2 regions of the Bacillus sp. AL-1R genome follow, and region 2 is predicted to be linked to the other one. Evidence: a T-box and tRNA genes for the amino acid it is inferred to sense, from the RefSeq annotation. Region 2 holds a T-box; the other holds one or more tRNA genes.

Region 1 (12,618 bases), 2.2 Mb from region 2:
TTTATGGGGAATCTCTTACAATCGATTGGAAACACTTTACAAGTATTAGGAGGGGTCGTAGAGCTAGAAATAGAAGATTTAAAAGACTATTTAAAAGAAACCACTGGGCAAGTAGGAGAACCTAGCGATTTATCAGATGGGGTCATATTTGACGTACTTCAAGAATATCATGGCAGTGCACCAGAATCAGATGCTAGTGAACTTTCGGACGGAATTATTTTTGATGAATTGCAAGAATCTCTAGGTAGATTGCCAGAAGATGATACCGTTAAACTTACAAATGAGATGGAAGAGGAAAATGAAAAAATATATGATCGATCAAGTGAATCGTCTAATGAAGAAATAGAATATCTTTTTGGTAGAATACCAGATTACGAACCTGAAGAACCAGATGAAATAATTCCAAGACAACAGGATGAATCAATTTCTAGCGAACAAAGCGTGCCAAGTGAACTATCAGATGGAATCATTTTTAATGTACTCCAACAAGTTGCAGAAGAAACCGAAACAAACCCATTAATTAAAGAATACGAAGAATTAGCATTGCTATTAAAATATAGCGGAAGTTGGATTCAAGCTGGCGGTTCAATCATATCCGTCTACTCTGAACAAAAAGAGTTATTAGAGGTGAATGCAAAACTAAAGGAACAGGAGAAAAAAGAACTAGAAGAGAACGAGAATTCCAAAAGAAGAAATAAAAAGAGAAAAAATTCTGAGGAAAATAGGGTCGAATTAAATCAAAAGAAAAGCAAAACCTCGGAATATACAGAGAGAAAGAAAAAGAGCTAACAAAAATAAGCTATAGTGTGGATGTTAGTTCTAAATACATAAAAGAATGACCAAGGAACTTAAAATAATCTTGTGAAAATAATAATAGTACTGATATTCTAAATTTTTGTTTACATAATAGGCAATCAGGAAAATATTAATAATAAAGAGAGTACATCTTCACCATTTATGGTTAAGGAATATTAATATTTAACTATTGGAGCGATCGCCTATGAAAAGTAGAATAATTAAAATCGTTAAAAACTATAAAGTTCAGACATTTGTATTTAGTGTGGGTGTGTTACTATTGTTCTTAACAATTGTAGTTGGAAGTATTCTATTAAGCAATATACCAAGAGACAAAGATATGAGATGGAAAGATCTAATGCATACAATAAACGAAATAGAAGCAAAATCAGATAGATGAGTATTTTTTCAAAATGAAATCTATATTCTAGTGGATTAAATTCGAAATTTTTTGTTAAATATTGGTTGAAGAGTAGGAGACAAAACAGTATAATAGACTTAATAAGAGAGAAGTATTTCTCCTTAAATATTACGATTCCATAGCTCAGCTGGGAGAGCACTACCTTGACAGGGTAGGGGTCGCTGGTTCAAGTCCAGTTGGGATCATACGATTAAGGAAGCTCAAACCTAAGTGTATCAAGGGTTTGAGCTTTTTTATTTTCTGCTAGTTTGATTTTTTTATGTTAATTATTCATTACGATTCTTTTTGTATCAGTGAGAATTTTTCAACAATTGAAAGGATGATTTAAAGCACCATCCTTCTTAATAAAATATTATTTTGAAAAGAAACCTTTTAAAGCAAAGGAAACATTTTGTGGCCTTTCTGCAAGGCGACGCATGAAGTAACCAAACCAGTCATCGCCGTAAGGTACATATACTCGTACTTTGTAACCTTCATTAACTAAGCTAAGCTGAAGTTCATTACGGAATCCATAAAGCATTTGAAATTCAAATTGACTCTTTGGAATGTTTTCTTGTTTAATAAATTCCTTTACTTTATTAATGATTACATGATCATGACTGGCGATGGCGGTGTAGGTTCCGCTTAGTAAATGTAATTTGATAATATTTAAGTAATTTTTATCTATTTCTGATATATCTTGAATAGCTACATGAGCAGGTTCTTTGTAAGCCCCTTTTACAAGGCGAAGTGGAATCCCACTCAGTTCTTTGACATCTTGTTCTGAACGGAAAAGGTATGCTTGGATAACAGTGCCAACATTTTCATATTCCTTTCGCAATTCTTTTAATAGATCAAGTGTAACTTGATTGCGTGATGAGTCCTCCATATCAATACGAACAAAAATATCATATTGTTTTGCTATTGATACAATTCTTTTCATATTTTCCAAGCAAAAGTCAAAATCAATATCAAGCCCTAGTTGTGTTAATTTTAAAGAAAGATTACAGTTTACATTTGACTTCTTAATCGCATTTAGTGTTTGAATACAATAGTCGGTAGCAACCTTCGCTTCATCTTTACTTGATACAAATTCACCAAGATGGTCTAATGTACAGTAAAGTCCTTTTAGATTTAATTCTTTAACTTTAGCTATAGCAGTATCTATGGTTTCTCCTGCAACAACCTGTCCCGCTCCAAATTTTAGTCCCCATCTACGTGCGGCCTTATTCAGTTTTTTACTTTGTGAAATTCGAAGAAAGAATTTTTTTGAAATCACTTCGATCACTTGTAACACCCCTATCCCTTTTATTTTATGAGAAGCTATCTAATTAAAATAATTCAGATGTTGTCTTTGCCTGCATATGTAGAGCTAAGTAATCAGGACATCAACCTTAGAATCTGTACCTGACATATTATTAAATCTACCAAACGGTAGATAACCAACTATTTCCCCAGTAAGACTCTATTAATATATAAGTTTCCTACGTGGAGTTCTTTTCTTGCTCTTCAATATAATCGTTTGTTAGATATAAGTGACAATTTGATAATTAACAAAGTCTAAAGCATGTTTAGATGCGTTTTTATTTTCCCCTTTTGAAAATTAGTAAAAGGTACATGTTTATAAGATAACAATTAATTTCCTCCTTATTATTTGATACTAATAAATAAGCAAGTATTGTGCCAGAAAGAAAATTCGGAAAAATCAATGATTTACTAAAATTTTGTGTAAATTGCATTTACAAAAGTGTAAACTTACTGTAAATGTTAAACACTTTTGTAAACCAAATAAATAGTAAAGGAGATTAATATGCTAAATGATCGGATTTCTTTACTTTCCCTTTCCCAAGAGATTAATAGGGGAACTAAACTTGAGAACATGAAGACATATACCGTAGATAGCATGCTTTCGGATGTAACTGATCTAAAACCTCAACAGGATATTCTCTTAGTGGACGAAATTGGAAATCCAAAAGGGGTTATTCCTTTTAATATCTTGATGGATGCTATTTTTCAAGAATGGAAAAGTTATGCGAAAATTTTTCCAACTCTATTACATGCTGTGGATGATGCTATTACTATAGTTGATCGCAATGGAAAAGTGATTTCTTGGAACCCCAAGGCTGAAGAATTGTACAATACTTCATCTGAAAATATCATCGGTTCTCAAATCACAGATTACTTTCAACAGGAATCAGTGATCTTAATGTCTACCTTAAGTGATGGTAAAGGTGTGATTCGGAAGTACAATCAACCTAAGCAGGGGGTCCATGTTCTTATAAACACATTGCCGGTGCTAATAGACGGAAAAGTCATGGGAGGAATCTCCGTTGAACGAGATATTACTGAAATCGTAAAACTTAATGACGAACTAACTACCACTTCTGCTTATATTCAGGATTTAGAAAGTAAAATGTCTCTGCCACATAATGATGATCCTTTTCATAAAATTAAAGGGAGAAGTCAAGCGTTAAATTCTTCTATTCAATTAGCAAAAAAAGTTTCAAAAACTGATGCAACCGTTATGATTACTGGAGAAAGTGGAGTTGGAAAAGAATTATTTGCGCAAGCAATTCATAAGGCGAGCGACAGAGCGAATGGTCCATTTGTCGGTCTTAACTGTGGAGCTATTCCAGTATCCTTGTTTGAAAGTGAATTATTTGGCTATGAAAAAGGAGCATTTACAGGGGCAATTAAAGAAGGTAAAAATGGGAAAATTAGTGCAGCAAAAAACGGTACGCTTTTTTTAGATGAAATAGGTGAACTTCCACTTGAACTCCAGGTAAAGCTACTTCGTGTATTGCAGGAAAAACAATACTATCGTGTTGGGAGTAGCACTCCTATTCCGATTAACGTTAGAATTATATCGGCAACAAACCGTGATTTAGTGCAAATGATAGAAGCAGGGTTATTTCGTGAAGACCTTTACTACCGTTTAAATGTTGTCTCGATTCCAATTCCACCTTTACGAAATAGAATGGAAGATTTGCCCGAGCTTGTTCATATGTTTTTAAAAGAATTTTCTATTCAATATAAAAAGCCAATTCCTGAGTTGGATCCAGAAGTTCTGGTAACCTTCATGCACTCCCCTTGGAATGGAAATATCCGTCAGCTAAAAAACACAGTGGAAAGGATGACGATTTTAGCAGATGATAATTTTATTAGCATCGATCAGGTACCAAATGAATTATTAAATCGTAGGCAACATCCTTATAGCTATTTTGTTAAAGAAATGGAGGAAGCTATCATAGATGAGAAGTTGAAAATCGTTGATGCACTACAAAAAACTTACAAAAATAAATCAGCTGCTGCAAAATTACTAGGTATTTCACGTGTTACACTGTATAACAAAATGAAAAAGTATGGGATATAAAACTTAACTGGATGCCTTTTAGGCATTTTTTTTATTCATAGAAAAATATTTAAGTTAGAATAAAATAAATATTCGAAAAATATTGAAATTAAATAAAAATATGATAATATTAAAAATAATTACAGTATAAGTATAAAAATATATGATAATTTCAATATATTGTAATTATTCACACTTAGTTAACCTAAAAAACTTGAATTTTTGATAATTTTATCTAAAATCTATTAAACTTTTATTTTAAAAGGAGAGGTGGAATTAAATCATGCGTGTAGCAACGGATATTGGTGGCACATTTACTGATCTAGTTTATGTTGATGGTGAAGGTAATTTTGGAATAGCAAAGAGTTCTACGACACCCCCGAAATTTGAGGAAGGTGTTATTAATGTAATTGAAAAAAGCGAGATTGATCAAAAATCTATAAATACGTTTATACATGGAACAACGGTTATTATCAATGCTTTAACGGAAAGAAAAGGCGTGAAAACAGGGTTAATCACAACAAAAGGATTTCGTGATGTTTTAGAAATAGCTAGAGGAAATCGTCCTGATCTTTTTAATGCACAGTACGAAAAACCAGAACCATTTGTCGATCGGTATTTACGCCATGAAGTCGAAGAAAGATTGAACTATAAAGGAGAGGTTTTAATTCCTTTAAACAAATTACAATTGAAAAGTATTATTGAATCATTCAGAAATGAAAATGTAGAAGCGATTGCGGTGTCATATTTACACTCTTATGCAAATCCGTTACACGAAGTTGAAACGGTAAAAATGATTAACGAGATATGGCCAGAAGTAGAAGTTACGGCATCCCATGAGGTAACAAAAGAATGGAGAGAATATGAAAGAACAAATACGACGATCTTAAATGCGTATGTTCAGCCTATTGCTTCAACTTACATTGACAACCTCAATACGAAACTACATGCAAATGAAACAACTAGTCAAAATTATATTATGCAATCAAATGGGGGGACTACCACATTTGAGCAAGCGAAAAGAATCCCAATTAATATGGTAGAATCAGGACCGGTTGCAGGTATATACGGGGCTGCTGTACTTGGTGAATTAATCGGAGAAAAGAATATAATCGCTTTTGATATTGGTGGCACTACAGCCAAGTGTTCACTTATTGAAGACGGAGAAGTAAAAGTTTCAACGGATTATAGTATTGAAAAAAGTATGAGAAGTTCGGGGTATCCAATTAAAGTACCTGTAGTAGATATTGTTGAAATAGGAAATGGCGGAGGATCCATTGCTTGGATTGATGATGCTGGCTCTTTAAAAGTTGGCCCTCAATCTGCAGGTGCATTACCTGGTCCAGTGGCATATGGATTAGGAGGTACTGAACCAACAACAACTGACGCAAATTTAGTTACTGGAAGATTATCTCCCGAAAATTTCGATTATAACGTAGATTTAACTCATGTTAGGAAAACAGTACAAGAAAAGATTGCCACACACTTTAATGTAACAACTGAAGAAGCTGCGCTTGGGATTATTAGAATTGCAAATTCTAATATGTTAAATGCTTTAAAGTTAATTTCTATTAGAAAAGGTCATAACCCGCGTGATTTTTCATTAGTCGCATTTGGCGGTGGTGGGTCCATGCATGCAACTGCCTTAGCAAAAGACCTTGGTGTTAAGAAAGTAATTGTACCCTTAGCTTCACCAGTTTTCTCTGCTTGGGGAATGTTGATGACGGATCTTAGACATGATTTCATTAAAACTTATATTAAACGCATAAATGAAATTGATTTTATTGATATAAACAACCAATGGAGTTCGATTGAAACGGAAGCAACTAAACAATATGCAAGTGAAGGCATAGATCAAAAAGATACATCATTTGTCCGTTATGTAGATATGCGTTATTTAGGTCAAGAGCATACTGTAAAGGTTCCCGTACCAACTGGTACATGGAATGATCAACTTGCAAGTGAAATTATCGAAAAATTCCATGAATTACACGAGAAAAATTATACTTTTAAATTATTAGATGCGAGCACAGAAATTGTTAACCTACATGTTATCGCTTTCGGAAAAGTACAAAAGCCTACTTTGAAAAAAGTAGAAAAATCAGGAGAATTGGAAGAGGCATTAATCGAGGAAAGAAATGTCTACTTTGAAGAAAAAGGCTGGATTAGCTCTAAAGTGTATTCACGTAACGAGCTTCCAACCAATAAAATTGTACAAGGTCCGGCAATCATAGAAGAAAAGGCTGCTGTTACCGTTCTTTATGAAGGACAATCACTTTATGTTGATGTATACGGAAATCTTATTATTGATACGGGGGTTGAATGATTATGGTGACAAACACAGCTTCTAAAATTAATCCATTTACGCTTGAAATTGTGAAGGATTCTTTACTTGCTATAGGGGATGAGATGTTTTATGCGCTTGCTAGAACATCTATGAGTCCAATTGTATATGAGGTTCTTGATTATGCCAGTGGGTTAACGGATGCAAAGGGACAGCTGTTGACTCAAGGGAATGGGGTTACAGGATTCATTGGCATGTTAAGTTTTATGGTGAAGCATACCATTGAAAAATATGGGGAAAAGGGTGATTTAAAACCAGGGGACATCATTATCATTAATGATCCATACGGAGGTGGCGGATCTCATTTATCCGATGTTGGATTGGTGATGCCTATATTTTATAAAGACCAATTGATTGCCTTTTCTGCCAATAAAGCACATTGGACAGAAGTTGGCGGAAAAGATCCAGGCTCATTTACAAATGATGCAACAGAAATTTTCCAAGAAGGCTTACAATTTCCTTGTGTGAAACTTTTTGATGAAGGGAAATTAAATCAAGCTCTAGTCGATATCATTGAATCGAATGTTCGTTTCCCAGATCTCTCATTGGGAGATATGTGGGCACAAGTTGCAGCTTTAAAAACAGGTGACAAGCGTTTAAGAGAAATTTGCGAGAAATATGGAAAAGATGTCATTTTGTCTTCAATTGATTATTTACTTGATCATGGTGAACAGCTATCTAGAAAGGAATTGGCAAAATTACCAAAGGGTACCTTTGAAGCAGAAGACTATATTGACACCGATGGAATTGGAAATGGACCTTTCAAAATTAAAGTAAAAGTAACAATTACAGATGATGAATTCATTTGTGATTTTAGAGGAAGTCATCCACAAGTTCCGGGTACAGTAAACTGCTCATTTACAGGTCTTGCTTCAGCGGTTCGTGCTATTTTCCTTGGTATCACCAACCCATCTCAAGATGTAAATGATGGTGTGTTTCGACCTTTAAAAATTATAGTTGATCCAAAGTCAATTATGTCAGCAGAAAGACCTGCTCCTGTATCGAATTATTTTGAAACGTTATTAGGTAGTTTAGATTTAATTTGGAAAGCTCTTGCACCGCATCTACCAAATAGATTACCAGCAGGACATTACCTTTCAGTATGTGCGGTCACATTAACAGGCCTACATCCTGATACATCAGAGCCTTTTCTTATTGTTGAGCCTTCACTAGGAGGATGGGGAGGTGCAATGGGTCACGATGGTGTAAGAGGACAATTTTGTATGGCAAATGGTGAAACTTACAATATCCCTGTTGAGGTTGCAGAGACAAGATATGGAATTCTAGTTGATGAGTACAACTTAAGAACCGATGGAGCAGGTGCTGGTGAATTTATTGGTGGATCAGGAGTAATTAGATCGTATAAAGCATTAACAGATGGGCAAGCAGCAACAGTCACTTTTGGACGAAATAAATTTAAACCTTGGGGTATTAATGGTGGACTTGAAGGATCTTCTAATGAATTCTATGTTGAAAAAGCAAATGGGGAAGTAGACGGCCCTTATGGATTCTATGCCAGATATCAATTAAATAAAGGTGATGTAGTTAAGTTAATGACAGGTACAGGTGGAGGTTATGGTAATCCACTTGATCGTTCACCAGAAAAAGTGGTCTATGACGTAAAGAATGGCTATTATACCATTGCACAAGCAGAAGATATTTTTGGAGTTTTAATAAATGAAGAAACACTAACTGTAGTAGGAATAACAGCTAAAAGAATAGAAAGGGAGGAGCTACGTTAATGGAACTATTAACTATTGAAGAAATCGATGTTGACTGTAACGGGTTAAAAACAGTTTTTGAAGAAAACAGAAAAGCAGAAAAAGTAACAATGGGAACAGTGGTAATTCCACCTAAAAAGCGTGTACCACTAAAAGGTTTATCTAATCATATGGAACATGAGTATTCATTTATTATTAGAGGTTCAGTATTAGTAGAGAGCGGCGGTAAAGCACATCGAGTAACAGCTGGTCAGGCAACTTATATTCCTTCTGGAGAAGAACATTGGGCTGTTAATGATAGTCCTGATGAATGTGAAATTATTTATGTTTTAGTAAAATGACCTATTAATTACTGAGTAAAAAATATTTATAAGGGTGATTAAAAGTGCCAATTACAAAACGTATCTTATGGATAAATCCGATTGCTACAAAAATTTATGATCAACTATTTAAAGATGAACTTGAAAATATAAAAGATAAAAACACCATTGTGGATGTCATATCTTTTGAGGCTCCAAATGGTCCTACGCATTTAGAATATAATTGTTATGAAGCGATGATGATACCCAATATTGTTAATGCAGTAAGGAAAGCAGAACTAGATGGTTACGATGCTGCAGTAATAGGCTGTTTCTACGACCCAGCTCTAAGGGCAGCTCGTGAAGTAGCAAAAAAAATGGTAGTAACTGCTCCAGCAGAAGCTAGTCTTCATATTGCAGCAACTTTGGGCGAAAGTATTTCTATTATTGTAGGGAGAAAAAAATGGATTCCTGAAATGAAGGAAAATGTTTTTAAGTACGGATTTGGGCATAAACTTGCCTCATTTCAATCCTTAGAATTAGGTGTCCATGATTTCCAAAAAGATCACAAAGTAACTGCTAATCGAATTTTAGGAGCAGCAAGAGAAGCAATTACAAAAGATCATGCTGATGTTATTGTTTTAGGATGTACACTAGAATTTGGTTTTTATAAAAAAATTCAAGAAGAATTAGGGATACCAGTAATTGATGCTAGTGTTGCTCCATTTAAATATGCGGAATTTCTAGTGGAGTTAAATCAAAAGTTTAATTGGAGTCATAGCAAAATTATGGGTTACCAATCTCCTCCTGAGCATGAAGTTAATGCATGTAGAATATTTAATCAGGAGCTCTTTACAAAATAATAACTTTAATACAGTGAAAGATATCCTTTACTTCTAAAAAAATGCCTCTTACTAAAGAATGTTTGAGGCATTTTTTTAGCATAAAATAACTGATTATTTAGATTGTTGGAATTAATAATGGTAAAAAAATTTAAGGAGGTATTGCATTGGAAACACAGAAAGATTACCGTTTAAGCAGTAAAGATCAAGATTTATCCTCGATTGAAATTGGTCATGTATTTGAAAGAATGCCGTTAACTTCTCAACATTGGAAAGCTGGTTTTGCACTATTTTTTACTTTTGTTATTGAAGCATGGGAAATGATGATTATGGTATTTATTAGTAGTATGATAGCGGCAGACTTTGGCTTAAATAATATAGAAACAGGAGAAATAATAGGAAGTATTTTTTTAGGTATGATCCCTGGAACTTTAGTTTGGGGAAAGATAGTTGATAAATATGGTCGAAAAAGATCTATTATTACAAGTCTTATACTATATGGTATTTTTTCCTTAATTAGTTCATTTTCTACTAGTTTCGAAATGCTATATGTAACACGTTTTTTATCTGGAGTTGTATTTTCGGGAGTATTAGTCGCGACATTTCCATATTTTTCGGAATTATTACCATCTAAATCCAGAGGAACGGTAGCTGTTTATTTAGCTTCCGGTTGGCCAATAGGAACGCTCATCGCATTAGGAATAACTTTACTGTTTAACCATTTAAGTTGGCATTGGATCTTAGCGATAAGTTCCTTGGGGGGATTATGGTTTCTTGTTGTAAAAAAGCTTGTTCCAGACTCACCTTATTGGTTGGCTGAAAAGAATAGAACAAATGAAGCTAAGGAAGTAATTCTAAAACTATCAGAAAACAAATTAGAGCCATTTATTAAAGATAAAAAAATAATCATCTCACAAGCGACTCGTGGATCCGTATTCGATATTTTTAAAGGGAAACTATTGAAGACGACAGTCCTTCAAGTTGTGATAAATTTTTGTTTCTCGTGGGGATATTGGGCGTTGTTTTCTTGGATGCCATATATGTTAGCCGAAAGTAAAGGATTTTCATTTGTATCTAGTTTAGGTTTTGTACTAGTCTCTGCGCTAGTACAATTTCCGGGGTATATCGCCGCATCTTACTTAACTGGGAAGTTTGGACGCAAAAAGGTAATGTCCATATTTGTTACTTTTGCAGCCATAGGTGGTTTTGGATTTGCTTTATCTGGTACTGTTACAGAACTTCTTATTTATCTAGCTATTCTATCTTTCTTTAGTTTAGGCTCTTGGGGAGTTTGGGATGTATGGATGGGAGAATTATATCCAACAAATATTCGTGGAATAAGCTATAGTATAGGAGCAAGCGCACAACGTGTTGCTAACTGGATTGCTCCAACGGCAATTGGAGCGTTACTAGCACTTAAAACCAGTTTTTTCGTAACGAACGGTATTATTGCGAGTTTCCTAGTTATTACAGCAATTGCAACGTTGTTTTTACATGAAACAGAGGGGGAAACGCTAGAATAATAGAATTAATTTTAAAAACATTATTTAAAACAAGGGTGAGGAGTGATTTCCTTGCCTTTATTTATTTATATGAAAACTTTAGATAGTTAAAGTCCTTGTGTAATTTTTTTTGAAAAACCAGCAATAATTTAAACTGAATATAGCATTGTTAAAATTATTTGAGTTATACTGTAATTATCATATTATGTAAATTGACGAATGAATGGGTGTATATAAAATGGAAGAAATTTACAAACGAATTAAAGAACTTCGGAAACAAAAAGACTACACTTTAAAGGATTTAAGTGAAAAGACAGGATTATCAGTAAGCTTTCTTTCACAAATTGAGCGTGGTGCGACTTCGCTGGCCATTACTTCATTAAAAAAGATTGCAGATGCGTTTGAATTACCGATAACTTCCTTTTTTGAAGAAACCGTTTCCCATAATTATAGGGTAAAAGTTGAAGAGCAAAAATCATTTAGGATTGAGACTTCAAATAGTGAATATGTAAGAATAAGTGGTGAGTTTCCAGGTCGTATGTTAGAATCTATAATCATTACAATTGATCCAAATGTTGAGAAGGACATAGTACATACACATCAAGGTGAGGAACTATACTATGTGCTCGAGGGTGTCGTCATTTTTAATATTGATGGTGAGGAATATCTAGTGAAATCCGGAGAATCAATTCATTTTCCTTCGACACTTCCACACTATTGGTCCAATCCTCTTAACCAACCATCCAAACTGTTAAGTGTTCTGACCCCTGTTATTTTTTAATGCATTTATGAATGTGAATGTTATTGTAAAACGAAAAAAGACTAGCATGGAGCGTAAGTCTTTTTTTGTTCGATTCTAATGCTGCATCAGTTGTTTTTATGTTAAATAATCAATTTTTCTATTAAAAGCGCCGCCTAACTCGCATTAAGCTATTCTTTTTTCGATTGCAAATAAATTGCACAGATTTATTAGAAACTATAGAATTAATAGATTTACGATGAATAAAATTTCATCGACCGCATGATTTTCTGGACTCTATTGAACTAAAATATTCATAAATACTGAATTATACTCGTATTCTGTAATTAATAGGGTAGGGGTCGCTGGTTCAAGTCCAGTTGGGATCATACGAGTAAGGAAGCTCAAACCTAAGTGTATCGAGGGTTGGGGGCTTTTTTTTTCAGTTACTTCCATTTTTTGTAATGAATATTATGCATTTCACAAAGACTGCAAAAAGAGTTATTTCTCAATAAACATGATTCGTATATTTGGTTAATAAATTTATAAAACTAAAAAAGTTTTAAACTTATTCTATCTGAGATTATTTCTGATGGTTAAATAGTATATAAAAATTTAAAAGAA
Region 2 (12,618 bases):
ATTGAAGCCGGTTAATCCTTTTTCCTAATTCAAAGGCAGCAAATAACTGTACGGCTTTTGCTTCACCAATACCTTTAATATTTGATATTTCTTCAACAGACGCGTTCATTAATAATCTTAGTCCATCAAATTTCAATAAAAGTTCATTTGAAACTTTTAAAACCGATTCATTTTTTGTCCCAGTTCTTAATAAGATCGCAAGTAGTTCCTGATTAGTCAAACTACTGGGACCAAATTTTAACAATCGCTCTCTAGGTCTTTCATCTTTTGGAAAATCTTTAATGAGAAGCGAATTTGACAAAGTACCACCTCAAATCAAAAGTTAAAAATTTAGTTCATTTAGTTTTCTCTTAACTTTATTGATCGGAAGTCCAACTACAGAATAGTAGTCACCCTCAATTTTCTCTACAAATGTACCGCCATATCCTTGAATACCGTAAGAACCTGCTTTATCCATTGGTTCATTCGTATTGATATAGTCAATTATTTCTTGATCACTTAGTTCACTAAAGGTAATTTTAGTACATTCATAAAAGCTACTACGTTCACCGTTATTAATAATTGAAACTCCAGTATAAACCTCATGTGTTTTTCCAGATAGCATTTTTAACATGGCAAATGCATCTTCTTTTGAGGTAGGTTTACCTAGTTTTTTATCATTATAAGTAACGATTGTATCAGCACCGATTACTACTGCATTTGGATTTTTATTGGACACATCTATTGCTTTTTCTTCCGCCAATTTCATTACAATCTCAGAAGACTGCAAGTTCTGCTCCATTACTTCTTCAACATCACTAGTTTCAATGATAAAAGGGATATTTAACATGCTAAGTAGTTCTTTTCTTCGAGGAGATGCAGAGGCTAATATAAGTTTTTTCATTTTATTCACCTAATTATTTTATTTAAAGGAAGGATACATGACTATCCTACCCAGATAATCACTATAACACAAATTAATAAAAAACACTTTTCGTTGCCTATTCGTTATTAAAATGTAATAAAAATGAAAGTTTTGTTAAGTATTAAAATACCCTAATAATAAAATTTCATTTTTAAATATTTTATGTCTAAATCTAGTCTTTTCAGGTTAAAATTTGCTTAAAATTTTAATAGATCTAAATTACAATAAGACATTCTTTATGATAAATATTAATTTCTTTCATTCGATTTGTAATAAAAAATACACTAACAAAATTTAATTTGTTAGTGTATTTTTTTGTTCTTTTAATATTTTAAATAAGGATAGTAAATCATATTGGACCGATTGGGTTACCTTTGTTAGATTTTGTTTACTACTTGAGGACATAATTTTTTCGATGTTTTGTAAATGCTTAAGCCCCTTTAGTAATTGTTTATTTTTAATATAGTCTTTTTGGTTGCTCAAGATTAGTATTGTTGAACTTATTTGTTCAAGTTGTTTCTCATTATTAAAGTTTTGATCTGTTAAATAAGATAGCATAAAATTAAATGTTTCGACTTCGGCTTTGTACATATCTACTGATTGTTTTGGACCTTTGTATTCTTGCCCACCAACTGTTTCTTCTTTTAAATAAGTACTTTTTAATTTTTTCTTAACTTCATCTGTTAAAAACGTGCTATCTTTCCCACTCAGAGCAATAACGACAAAATAATTATCATTTTTTTCATAAATGACTGGGGTTAAGCCATTTGTAGATACTTCTTTTACATTTTTCTTTGCTGACTCGATACTTTTATACATTCCAACTTGTGCTAAATCAAATTTCACTGCTGGAATCTTCATTTGTACTTGAGTAGTTGTTGTACCAGAAACCGATACACTATTTTTAGTTGGGCTCAGCGCATCTGGCTTTGATTGTTTAAATATCCCTAAAAATACAAATCCAAAGCATAGCCCTATTAAACTTGCACCTATAATTGAAATAATAATACTTTTTGAAGGTGACTTCTTTGTGAAAAAAGTAATCTTCTTTTTCTCCTTTATTTTTTGCACTGGCTTAATCTTTTTCTTTTTTTTAACATCATCTAAAACGATTACTTTTTTTCCTAACCCGTCTGGAGTAGGTAAAACCCAACCAAATTCCTCGTCCTTCTTTTCCTGTTCGTGAGAAGTCACGGCACCTTCTTCAAACGCTTTTTCCTCGCCATTAATTTTAATTGAGATCTTTGAGGACTTGTCCATATGAATCCTCCTACTACTTTATTTTAAAACGTAAAAAAATACTAACATATAATTCCAGAAAAACACGCCGACATTTGTCGAGGACATACAGGTATCGTGCAACAAAAAATTACAAAACTTGCCCATACATAAATAAATAACCACCGTAGTATTCCCAGTGGTTATTTTCTATATATTGCCACTTTATTTCTTCCAGCATTTTTTGTAATTCTCAAGCTTAGAATCGAATAGGCTAATTAATTTATTAAAAGATCAGCAACTAATAAAAGAAATGTAGCATCATTAATTTTAATCGGCTAAGCAATTTTTTTTAGCAAATATTTTCTTACTACTGAGATAAAATATAGTGAACCGGTAATTAATAATATTTCGTTTTCCTGAATATCCTTTATATTCTCATCTATTGCATTAAATAAATCACTTTCATATTTAATATTAAGTTTATTTGCATTCGAAATTAATTCATCTTTATTCATCGCTCTTGGAAAATCAAAAGTTGTCATTAAAATATTATTAGTTATTTCCTGTAATCCTTTTACCATCTCTTCAACATTTTTATCTTTTAATGCGGAGAAGAGAATTTTTATTTCCTTATCATAAAAACGATTATTCATCGTCTCCACTAAACTTTTTATTCCTTCAACATTATGTGCACCATCAATATAAATGACAGGATTAAAAGCTATTAGTTCTAATCTACCTGCTTTTTGAGCTATTTTTAATCCCCTTTTGATATGATCTTCACTAAACTTCATTCCATATTTATTTTGTAATAATTGAACTACACAGATGGCGCAAGCAGCATTCCTAATTTGATGGTGTCCAAGCATTGATAACTCAATATTTTCAATCAGCCTTTCAAGTCCTTTATAATTAAATTTTTCATAAAGTGAATCTTTCAAAGGAGAAGCAAAAAAATGCTTACCATATTCAAAATACTCAGCTTCATTGTTGATTGCGGCATTTTGAATAATCGTTAAAGCTTTTTCTTTTAATTCTGCTGTAACAATTGGAATTCTCTTTTTAATAATTCCTGCCTTATGTTTCGTAATATCTTCTATTGTTTCACCAAGAATTTGTTGATGATCATGGCCAATACTCGTAATAATACTAATTAGAGGGATCATTACATTCGTGCAATCCTCTAATCCACCTAAACCTGCCTCTACTAAAAAGATGTCATGTTCTTTTATTTTACCGAAAAAGTAAAAAGCCATTGTTGTAATGATTTCAAATTCAGTTGGAGCACCACAAGGTAATTGTTCAACTTCTTCAACAATTGGAATCATACAGTTTACTAGTTCAATAAATTCTTGTTCACTAATCATTTCACCGCAAAACATGATTTGCTCACGATAATCTATTATATATGGTGATGTAAAAGTTCCTACAGTATAACCAGCTTCTAATAAAATACTTTGAAGAAAAGAAATTGTAGAGCCTTTACCGTTCGTACCCGCTACATGAATTGCTTTGACACTTTGCTGTGGATTTCCGAGTCTAACAAGCATTTCTTCCATTCTTTGTAAGCCAGGTACAATACCAAACTTTGTTCTGTTATACATCCATTTCAGTGCTTCATCATATGTATCAACCATCTTAACCCTACCTTTATAGTAAAAAACGACGAATCTTTAACTCAATTCGTCGTTTTTATCATACTTACTTTTATTACAGTCAATTAGAACGACTGCTTGAACTACTTATTTACTTAATTCTGCAATTCGAGCTCTTACAGATTCTTGTTTTTCAAGATAATCTTTTTCTTTACGACGCTCTTCTTCAATAACTGCTGCAGGAGCTTTCGCCACAAACCCTTGATTACTTAATTTCTTTTGAACTCGCTCAACTTCACTAGTCCATTTTTCTAATTCTTTCTCTAAACGTTTTTTCTCTTCTTCAAGATTAATTAAACCTTCTAGAGGAAGATAAAGCTCAGCACCACTAATTACTGCTGACATTGATTTTTCTGGTGCAGTTAAGTTAGTAGAAATTGTTAATTCATCTGGATTACAGAAGCGCTCGATATATGAACGGTTTGCTTCTAATGAAGCTGCGATCGTTTCATCCTTTGCAGAAATCATTAGTTGAACTTTTTTGCTCATTGGCGTATTAACTTCTGCACGAATATTACGAACTGAACGAATTAACTCAACTAACATTTTCATTGTTTCAGAAGCTTCTTTATTTGTTAATTCCTCTTTAACTGTTGGCCAAGCAGAAACAGTAATAGACTCCCCTTGATGAGGTAGAGATTGCCAAATTTCTTCCGTAACGAATGGCATAAACGGATGTAAAAGCTTCATCGTACTTTCTAATACGTGTGCAAGAACCGAACGAGTCATATTTTTTGCATCTTCGTTGTCACCATATAATGGAATCTTTGCCATTTCAATATACCAGTCACAAACATCGTCCCAAATGAAGTTATAAAGTACACGGCCTACTTCGCCAAATTCATAACGATCGATTAAAGCTGTTACACTTTCAATTGTTTCATTTAAGCGAGTTAAAATCCATTCATCAGCAACAGATTTTTCCTTCGTTAAATCAATATTTTCATATGTGAAACCTTCCATATTCATTAAAGCAAAACGAGAAGCATTCCAAATTTTGTTTACAAAGTTCCAAGTAGCTTCAACTTTCTCAATGCTGAAACGTAAATCTTGACCTGGTGAGCTACCTGTTGTTAAGAAGTAACGTAACGAATCTGCTCCATATTTCTCAACAACATCCATTGGGTCAACACCATTACCAAGTGATTTACTCATTTTACGGCCTTGCTCGTCACGTACTAAGCCATGAATTAAAACATCGTTAAATGGACGTTTACCAGTAAATTCAATTCCTTGGAAAATCATTCGAGATACCCAGAAGAAAATAATATCATAACCAGTTACTAATACATTTGTTGGGAAGTAAGCTTGGAAATCCTTACTTTCTTCATTTGGCCAACCTAAAGTTGAAAATGGCCATAATGCTGAACTGAACCAAGTATCTAAAACGTCATTATCTTGATTCCAATTTTCTATATCAGCTGGTGGCTCTTGATTTACATAAATCTCACCAGTTTCTTTATGGTACCAAGCTGGAATACGATGTCCCCACCATAATTGACGTGAAATACACCAGTCACGGATATTTTCCATCCAACGTAGATACGTTTTTTCAAAACGATCTGGTACAAATTTTACGCTATCGTCAGATTTTTGTAATGCAACTGCAGCATCAGCTAGTGGTTGCATTTTAACAAACCATTGAGTTGATAAATATGGCTCAACAACTGCTCCGCTACGTTCACTATGACCTACAGAATGCATATGTTCTTCGATTTCAACAAGAACACCCATCTCTTGTAAATCTTTAACGATTTGCTTACGGCATTCAAAGCGATCCATACCATTGTATTTTCCTGCTTTTTCATTCATCGTACCATCTTCATTCATTACAAGAATGCGAGGTAAGTCATGACGGTTTCCAACTTCAAAATCATTAGGATCATGGGCAGGAGTAATTTTTACAACCCCAGTACCAAATTCCATATCAACATATTCATCTGCAATAATTGGAATTTCACGATTAACGATCGGAAGAGTAACAGTTTTACCAACCATTGATTTATATCTTTCGTCTTCTGGGTGAACCGCAATTGCAGTATCTCCAAGCATTGTTTCAGGACGAGTAGTTGCAATTTGAATTTTTCCAGTTCCGTCTGTTAATGGATATTGCATATGGTAGAATGCACCTTGAACATCCTTATAAATAACTTCGATATCTGATAAGGCAGTTTTAGTTGCTGGATCCCAGTTGATGATATATTCACCACGATAGATCAATCCTTTGTTGTACAGCTTTACGAATACTTCTTTTACTGCATCAGATAGACCTTCATCTAATGTGAAGCGTTCGCGAGAGTAATCTAAACCTAAACCGATTTTTTCCCATTGAGAACGAATGTGAGAAGCATATTCTTCCTTCCATTCCCAAGCTTTTTCTAGGAATTTTTCACGTCCCAGATCATATCTTGATAAGCCTTCTTCTCTTAATTTCGCTTCAACCTTTGCTTGTGTAGCAATACCAGCGTGGTCCATACCTGGTAAATACAGTACGTCATAACCTTGCATTCGTTTAGTACGTGTTAAGATATCTTGTAATGTTGTATCCCAAGCATGACCTAAATGTAGTTTTCCAGTTACGTTTGGTGGAGGAATTACAATTGTATATTTTGGCTTTTCTGATTCCACTTGTGCTTCAAAGAATTTCCCATCTAACCAAAATTGGTAACGATCTTTTTCAACTAAATTCGGATCATATTTTGTTGGTAATGATTTTTTTGTTGTTTCCATTCGGATTCATCTCCTCTAATAATTATTTAAAAATAAAAAAACTCCACTCATCCTTGAAAAGGACGAATGGAGTTGAATTCGCGGTACCACCTTTTTTTGTCAGTAAAAACTTGTGTTTAACTGACACACTTAAAAAAGATAACGGATCATCCGGTAACTTCTAATCACGAAAAGCTTTCGAAGTCACTGCTCAAGGGCGACATTCCAACTCTATTTTCTAGAAACCTCCCACCAAATGGTTTCCTCTCTGAAGAACTAGTTCGTTGTACTCTTCCCTATCATTGCATTTCATTATGAATATATGTAATAGTCTACAAAATTTACTTAAGCTTAGTCAACATTATTTCTAATTTCTTTCTAGAATATTCAAGATGTGTCAATAAAGTACCACATTTTTTAATGCATAAAAAAAATACGAAAAATAATTGTAATGATTATTTAACATTTTGGTATACTAGTACTTATTTAATTATGCGATAATTATATAGTATGTAGATATAATTTTAGGGGGATATTCATGGGTTTATTTAAAAATACATTAGCTCGTGTTCTCGGAATCGGTGGAACGAGAATCGATACGAAGCTTGAAAAAAAAGAATATCAAGCTGGTGAACGAGTAAAAGGTGAGTTATATATAAAAGGTGGTCGAGTTAAACAAGAACTAGATTCCGTCTTTTTACATGTAATGACTGAATATCAAGTTGAATCAAATGATAAAATTATAAACAAAAATGGTACTTTACAAAAATTTATCGTATCAGTTGACCAAATAATTAATGCAAATGAAGAAGTTGTTATTCCTTTCTTTTTCACCTTATCTGAAAATACACCGGTATCACTTCATAAATCCCATATTTGGATTAAAACTCATTTAGAAATAGAAAAAGCCGTTGACCAATACGATGCTGATGGCGTTCAAGTAGTTCCTTCAATAGGATTAAAAACGGTAATCCAAGCACTTCAAGAAGAAGGATTTGTATTAAGAGATAGTGAAAACAAAAAGAAATATGGGAAAATTATTCAAGAATTTGAATTTTACCCAATGAACGGTGAATTCCGCGGAAAATTAGAGGAGGTTGAAGTTAACTATATAAGCTTTGACAAAACGGTCGACGTAATTCTTCAGCTAAATCAAAAACAAAAAGAAACTACAGGTAAGTTTGCTAAGTTCTTTAGTACGGATGAAAATAATGTTCGAATTTCTTTTTCAAAAGATCATATTAAAGACAAGGATTTTGTACGTAAAAGTATAGTAAACGCAATTAAACGACATGTAAAATAATTAAATTAAAAAACATCTATCCATGCTGCTTATATTAATGCGGTGATCCATTTTTTGGATAGATGTTTTTAATTTTTTTCTCTTAATTAAGCAATCTAAAATCATAAACCATCTATCGATTTCGCTGCTTCAATATCTTCTTGTATTTTAGAGACAAAATATTCAATATTAATCATATGCCAGTATGCATTTAATAAATCTCTCACATTGTCTTTTTCATTATTAACCCCTTTTCGCTTTAAATATTTAGAGATTTTGGAAGAAAACTGAGTTGGATATGCCATATAGCTTAAAAATAACATTCTTTCCTCTTCTCTTAATGAAAAATTCTTTTCATACATTTTAAGCCAATTATTACGATCAGGTTGCTGTATAGGGTATGTTTTAAAAGAATTCTTGTAATAGTTAGTTAAATCTTGAATTGGAGTAGTTTCTTGTGCATTTTCTAGATTGATAAAGACACCTTCACCTCTCTTATTTACAAGAAAGTGAGAAATAGATAAATTTCCATGATTCATGACAACTCTAGTATTTTCAGTTTCCTTCATTTTTTTAAACCATTCTTCTAACTGTCCCTTAGCAAATTGATGTGCACTTAATATTTTATGAAAATACGTACAATAACTTAGTTCATAAGGTGACATATACCAATTTCCTTCAGCAACTTCAATGAAGTTTTCCAATACTTCTTTATCTTTACTCCACCTTTTTGTTAAAGTATCATAATGGGTTTGTAATTGATCTTTATCTACCTTTTTCTCTTTTTGTGTACTGTTGTGCATTTTACCTAGTGAAGTAAACATTCGTTGAAAATGTAAATTCTCATCTGACTTTTCATCAACACTTTCAATCCACGGCATTAAATAGTAATGCTTCGTATTAAATTCAACAATATAATCTCCACTCTGGGTATGATAGATTGGTACAACATTTCGAAAACCTTTATCTTGCAGGGAACGAACATTTTCAATCAAATTATTTCTATAAACTCGATTCACATTAGCTTCTTTTAGTGCAAATACACCTTGATTCGTATAGATTTTAACGACCTTACCGACCTTTTCAAAATAATTTGGAACAATGTGATACTGTGCTAAAATGACGCTTATTTCATCTTTTGGTTTTCTATACAAGATGCGTCACTCTCACTTTCTAAATGCGTAAAAGCCTTGTATTAGTAGACAAGTGTGCTAACTAATACAAAGCTCTCACCATATTGTTATTGTTTTATAGCAGATACAGGAATATAAATGATTTGCCCTTCCGATAAAAATTCATCATTCAAGTTATTAACGCGATTTAACTGCTGTGTTTGTAGGTTGTATTTTTTAGCTACGGATTCAATTGTATCTCCAGTTTGAGCTAAATATAATTTTAGTTTAGTATAAGAATCTTCTCTTCCTTCACCAGTAAACAAACTTGAAAGTAGATTGTCACTTTTAACGCTTCTTGCTTCGCTTACTTCTTCTTTTACTTCTTCATTTACAACTGATTCAGCTTTTATTTCTACTTTTGGCAATTCAGGTGGTGCTTCTTGCTGCTCTACTTGAGCTTGATAATAATCCGCATAATAAGGTGGTGTTTGACGAACATCATTTGGATTCGCCACAGTATTCTCTTGATTTACTGCAGGGAATGGATTTTGATAGAATTGTTGCTGATTTTGATTATATGCAAATGGTGCTTGCTGATATTGTTGGTTAACATACGGTTGATAGTTTTGCTCTAAAGATCGATTATATAGTTCCTCATATTTTTCGATTTCTTTTTGTGCATTGCTTTCGTTAGTAGCATTTTGCAAAGTGCTAAAATCATTATCTAAGAAACTAGGTCTACTATTTAATGAATTGTTTAAATAACTGTGTACATTAAAATCATTATTCAAGAAACTAGGTCGCTCATTATACGTATTATTTACATTGTTAGATACCTGTGTATCATTCTCACTTTGACTAGATTCTGCTTGATTATTATTCATTAAAAAGCTCGGGGTTTTATCCACTGCTTGTGGCTCTAATGCCTCAGTTGAAATATTAAAGCCCCTAAATACTTCTTCATATTCTTCTACCTCATGAGCTTCTGACTGTTCTTCCAACTGTTCTGATTGCTCCGACTGGGCCATAATTTCAACATTAGAATGTTCTTCTTGTTGTTCCTCTTCAAAACTTTGTTCATTACTTTGTTCATTATTTTGATCAAAACTTTGATCATTACTTTGTTCATTATTTTGATCAAAACTTTGTTCATTACTTTCTTCTAACTCATAATAATGTTCAGCTTCATTTTCAACTGCTTCGACGCGATCTTCAACTACTTCTTCAGGCGAAAAGACCTCTAAGTAAGTAGGTTGCCCTGGATATGTGTCTTGTTCTTCTTGCTCATCTTCCTCCTCAAGGGATTGAATCCAATCACTACCGTAAAGATTATCTTGTTCACTTGTTTCTTGATTTGAAGTTGGTTGATGGAAGTACTGGAATTGTTCTTCTTCTTCCCTTTCTTCTTGATACTCATTTGCTTCATTACTTGAACGGTAATCATTTTCGTATGAGTAGTTATTATATTGCTCATACCCTCTTTGTTCTTGATAAGTTTCTACTGCCCTATTATGATCATGAAGACCAGAAATACATAAATCAGCAGCAATTTGAATACTGCCTTTTTCAGCCAGTTGATAATCAAATGTCTCAACAGAAACACATAGATTTTCAAGATCAGTAATTCTAGTTAGTGGAATTGAAATATCTACAGGGAACTGATGATTCAAATCACAACTTCCATCTTCAAGAACGATTACATTTTCGATCATTCTTGAAGGTGCTAATTCTCTTAATGAATAATAATCACCTTGATTCTCCAAATCAGGTGTGTAATTACCTTCTAAGGTTAAGACACCCTTCACTTGAACATATTCTTCAAATTGCTGTATAGTAATGTCTGGATTTAACGAGAGTGACCTTACCTCTTTAACTTCCTGTCCTTTTTGGAACCAGACAGTTTCTTTCAATGAAAAGCGAATGTTTGTTTGATTTTCTGAAGACACCTTAATGTCCTCCTCTCATCGTCCAATTTGGTCTATGACATTACATTTTTATGAAAGAAACGAAAAATTTATGAAGAAAAGATTGTTATTTTATATTTAGAAAGGATTAAAAATCGCAGAATGAAGAAAAAACAGAAATCAAGATTATGATTTAGTAAGCAATGTACGAATAGTATCACGAAAAAATTTCTTCGTATTTTACATGCAGGGTCCTTTTCAATATTGGGTGCAACTTTTTTCGATATCCAGATACAGCATGAAGCATCGATAATTCTCAACATCTTTTCTCTAAGCTTTACCAACACTATTTCGATAACAAAAAATGGCGCCCTAAAAAAGGACACCATTTTTATTTAAACTAATTGCGAAAATGCGTATTCAGCAGCTGCAATCGTTTTTTGAATATCTTCGTCTGTATGTGAAGTTGATAGGAATAAACCTTCGAATTGTGATGGTGGTAAGAAAACACCTTGTTCAGCCATTAGTTGATAGTATTTAGCAAACATTTCTAAATTAGAAGTTTTTGCTGTTTCGTAATTCTCAACTTTTTCATTAGTAAAGAAGAATCCAACCATTGATCCTGCACGATTAATACAATGTGGTATATTGTATTTCTCAGCTGCAGCTTTATAACCAGCTTCAAGCAGATCAGCTTTACGGTTAAATTCTACATAATCTTCTTTTGATAGCTGACTTAATGTTTCGTAACCAGCTGTCATCGCTAAAGGATTTCCTGAAAGAGTTCCAGCTTGATAAATCGGGCCACTTGGAGCAATTTGATTCATGATTTCAGCTTTACCACCGTATGCACCTACTGGTAAACCTCCACCGATTACTTTTCCTAAACAAGTGATATCAGGTGTTACACCAAAATGACCTTGTGCACAATTATACCCTACACGGAAGCCAGTCATAACTTCATCAAATATTAATAATGTACCGTATTGAGTCGTAATTTCTCTTAAACCTTCTAAGAAACCTTCAACTGGTGGAACAACCCCCATATTCCCTGCAACCGGCTCAACAATAACCGCTGCTAGGTCATCTCCAAATTGTTCAAACGCATATCTTATACTTTCTAAATCATTATAAGGGACAGTGATTGTATTAGATGCAACGCCTTCAGGTACACCAGGGCTATCTGGTAATCCAAGTGTAGCAACACCAGAACCTGCTTTAATTAATAAAGAATCCCCATGCCCATGGTAGCATCCTTCAAATTTTAAGATTTTGTTTCGACCAGTATAACCGCGTGCAAGACGAAGGGCACTCATAGTCGCTTCTGTTCCTGAGTTAACCATTCGAACAACTTCAATCGAAGGCACTCTTTCGATAACAAGTTTAGCTAATTCTGTTTCTTTTAATGTTGGTGCCCCAAAGCTAGTACCAGTTTCTGCTGTTCGTTTTAAACCTTCAACTACACGCTCATTTGAGTGACCTAAAATTAGAGGTCCCCATGAAAGTACATAATCGATATACTCATTTCCATCAATATCATATATTTTAGAGCCTTTTCCATGACTCATAAAAATTGGTGACATATTAACACTTTTAAATGCACGTACCGGACTATTTACTCCACCAGGAAGTACTTGTTTTGCCTCTTCAAAAGCTTCAATTGACTTGTTATATGATCTCATTTATTTTTACTTCCCTTCTGATAACCATCTGCAAGCATCTTTAGCATGATAAGTCATAATCATATCTGCACCAGCACGTTTCATACTGATTAATTTTTCCATTACAACTTTTTCTTCTTCAATCCAACCATTCAAAGCAGCAGCTT

What was found. The T-box of region 2 lies ahead of ACSBO6_RS16245 (valine--tRNA ligase). A T-box ahead of a tRNA ligase gene usually reads a tRNA of that ligase, here a tRNA-Val.
Region 1: it encodes a tRNA-Val, which carries the amino acid that the T-box ahead of ACSBO6_RS16245 (valine--tRNA ligase) is inferred to sense. The anticodon was not compared.

What each region holds. Positions count from the first base shown of each region.
Region 1 covers NZ_CP197469.1:1,119,559-1,132,176, forward strand. Annotated here, with positions in the region: gene ACSBO6_RS05245 (DUF6944 family repetitive protein) at 1-789, shown strand, start outside; gene ACSBO6_RS05250 (hypothetical protein) at 1,001-1,195, shown strand; tRNA gene ACSBO6_RS05255 (tRNA-Val) at 1,329-1,401, shown strand; gene ACSBO6_RS05260 (proline dehydrogenase family protein) at 1,569-2,483, opposite strand; partial or broken gene ACSBO6_RS05265 (L-glutamate gamma-semialdehyde dehydrogenase) at 2,527-2,704, opposite strand; gene ACSBO6_RS05270 (sigma-54 interaction domain-containing protein) at 3,006-4,568, shown strand; gene ACSBO6_RS05275 (hydantoinase/oxoprolinase family protein) at 4,831-6,873, shown strand; gene ACSBO6_RS05280 (hydantoinase B/oxoprolinase family protein) at 6,876-8,633, shown strand; gene ACSBO6_RS05285 (cupin domain-containing protein) at 8,633-8,953, shown strand; gene ACSBO6_RS05290 (aspartate/glutamate racemase family protein) at 8,998-9,774, shown strand; gene ACSBO6_RS05295 (MFS transporter) at 9,921-11,276, shown strand; gene ACSBO6_RS05300 (helix-turn-helix domain-containing protein) at 11,494-12,036, shown strand; gene ACSBO6_RS05305 (YetF domain-containing protein) at 12,595-12,618, shown strand, end outside.
Region 2 covers NZ_CP197469.1:3,372,608-3,385,225, forward strand. Annotated here, with positions in the region: gene radC (RadC family protein) at 1-301, opposite strand, end outside; gene ACSBO6_RS16230 (Maf family protein) at 323-883, opposite strand; gene ACSBO6_RS16235 (hypothetical protein) at 1,199-2,164, opposite strand; gene ACSBO6_RS16240 (bifunctional folylpolyglutamate synthase/dihydrofolate synthase) at 2,461-3,762, opposite strand; gene ACSBO6_RS16245 (valine--tRNA ligase) at 3,868-6,510, opposite strand; T-box leader at 6,566-6,801, opposite strand; gene ACSBO6_RS16250 (sporulation protein) at 7,028-7,792, shown strand; gene ysxE (spore coat protein YsxE) at 7,894-8,925, opposite strand; gene spoVID (stage VI sporulation protein D) at 9,012-10,832, opposite strand; gene hemL (glutamate-1-semialdehyde 2,1-aminomutase) at 11,186-12,472, opposite strand; gene hemB (porphobilinogen synthase) at 12,479-12,618, opposite strand, start outside.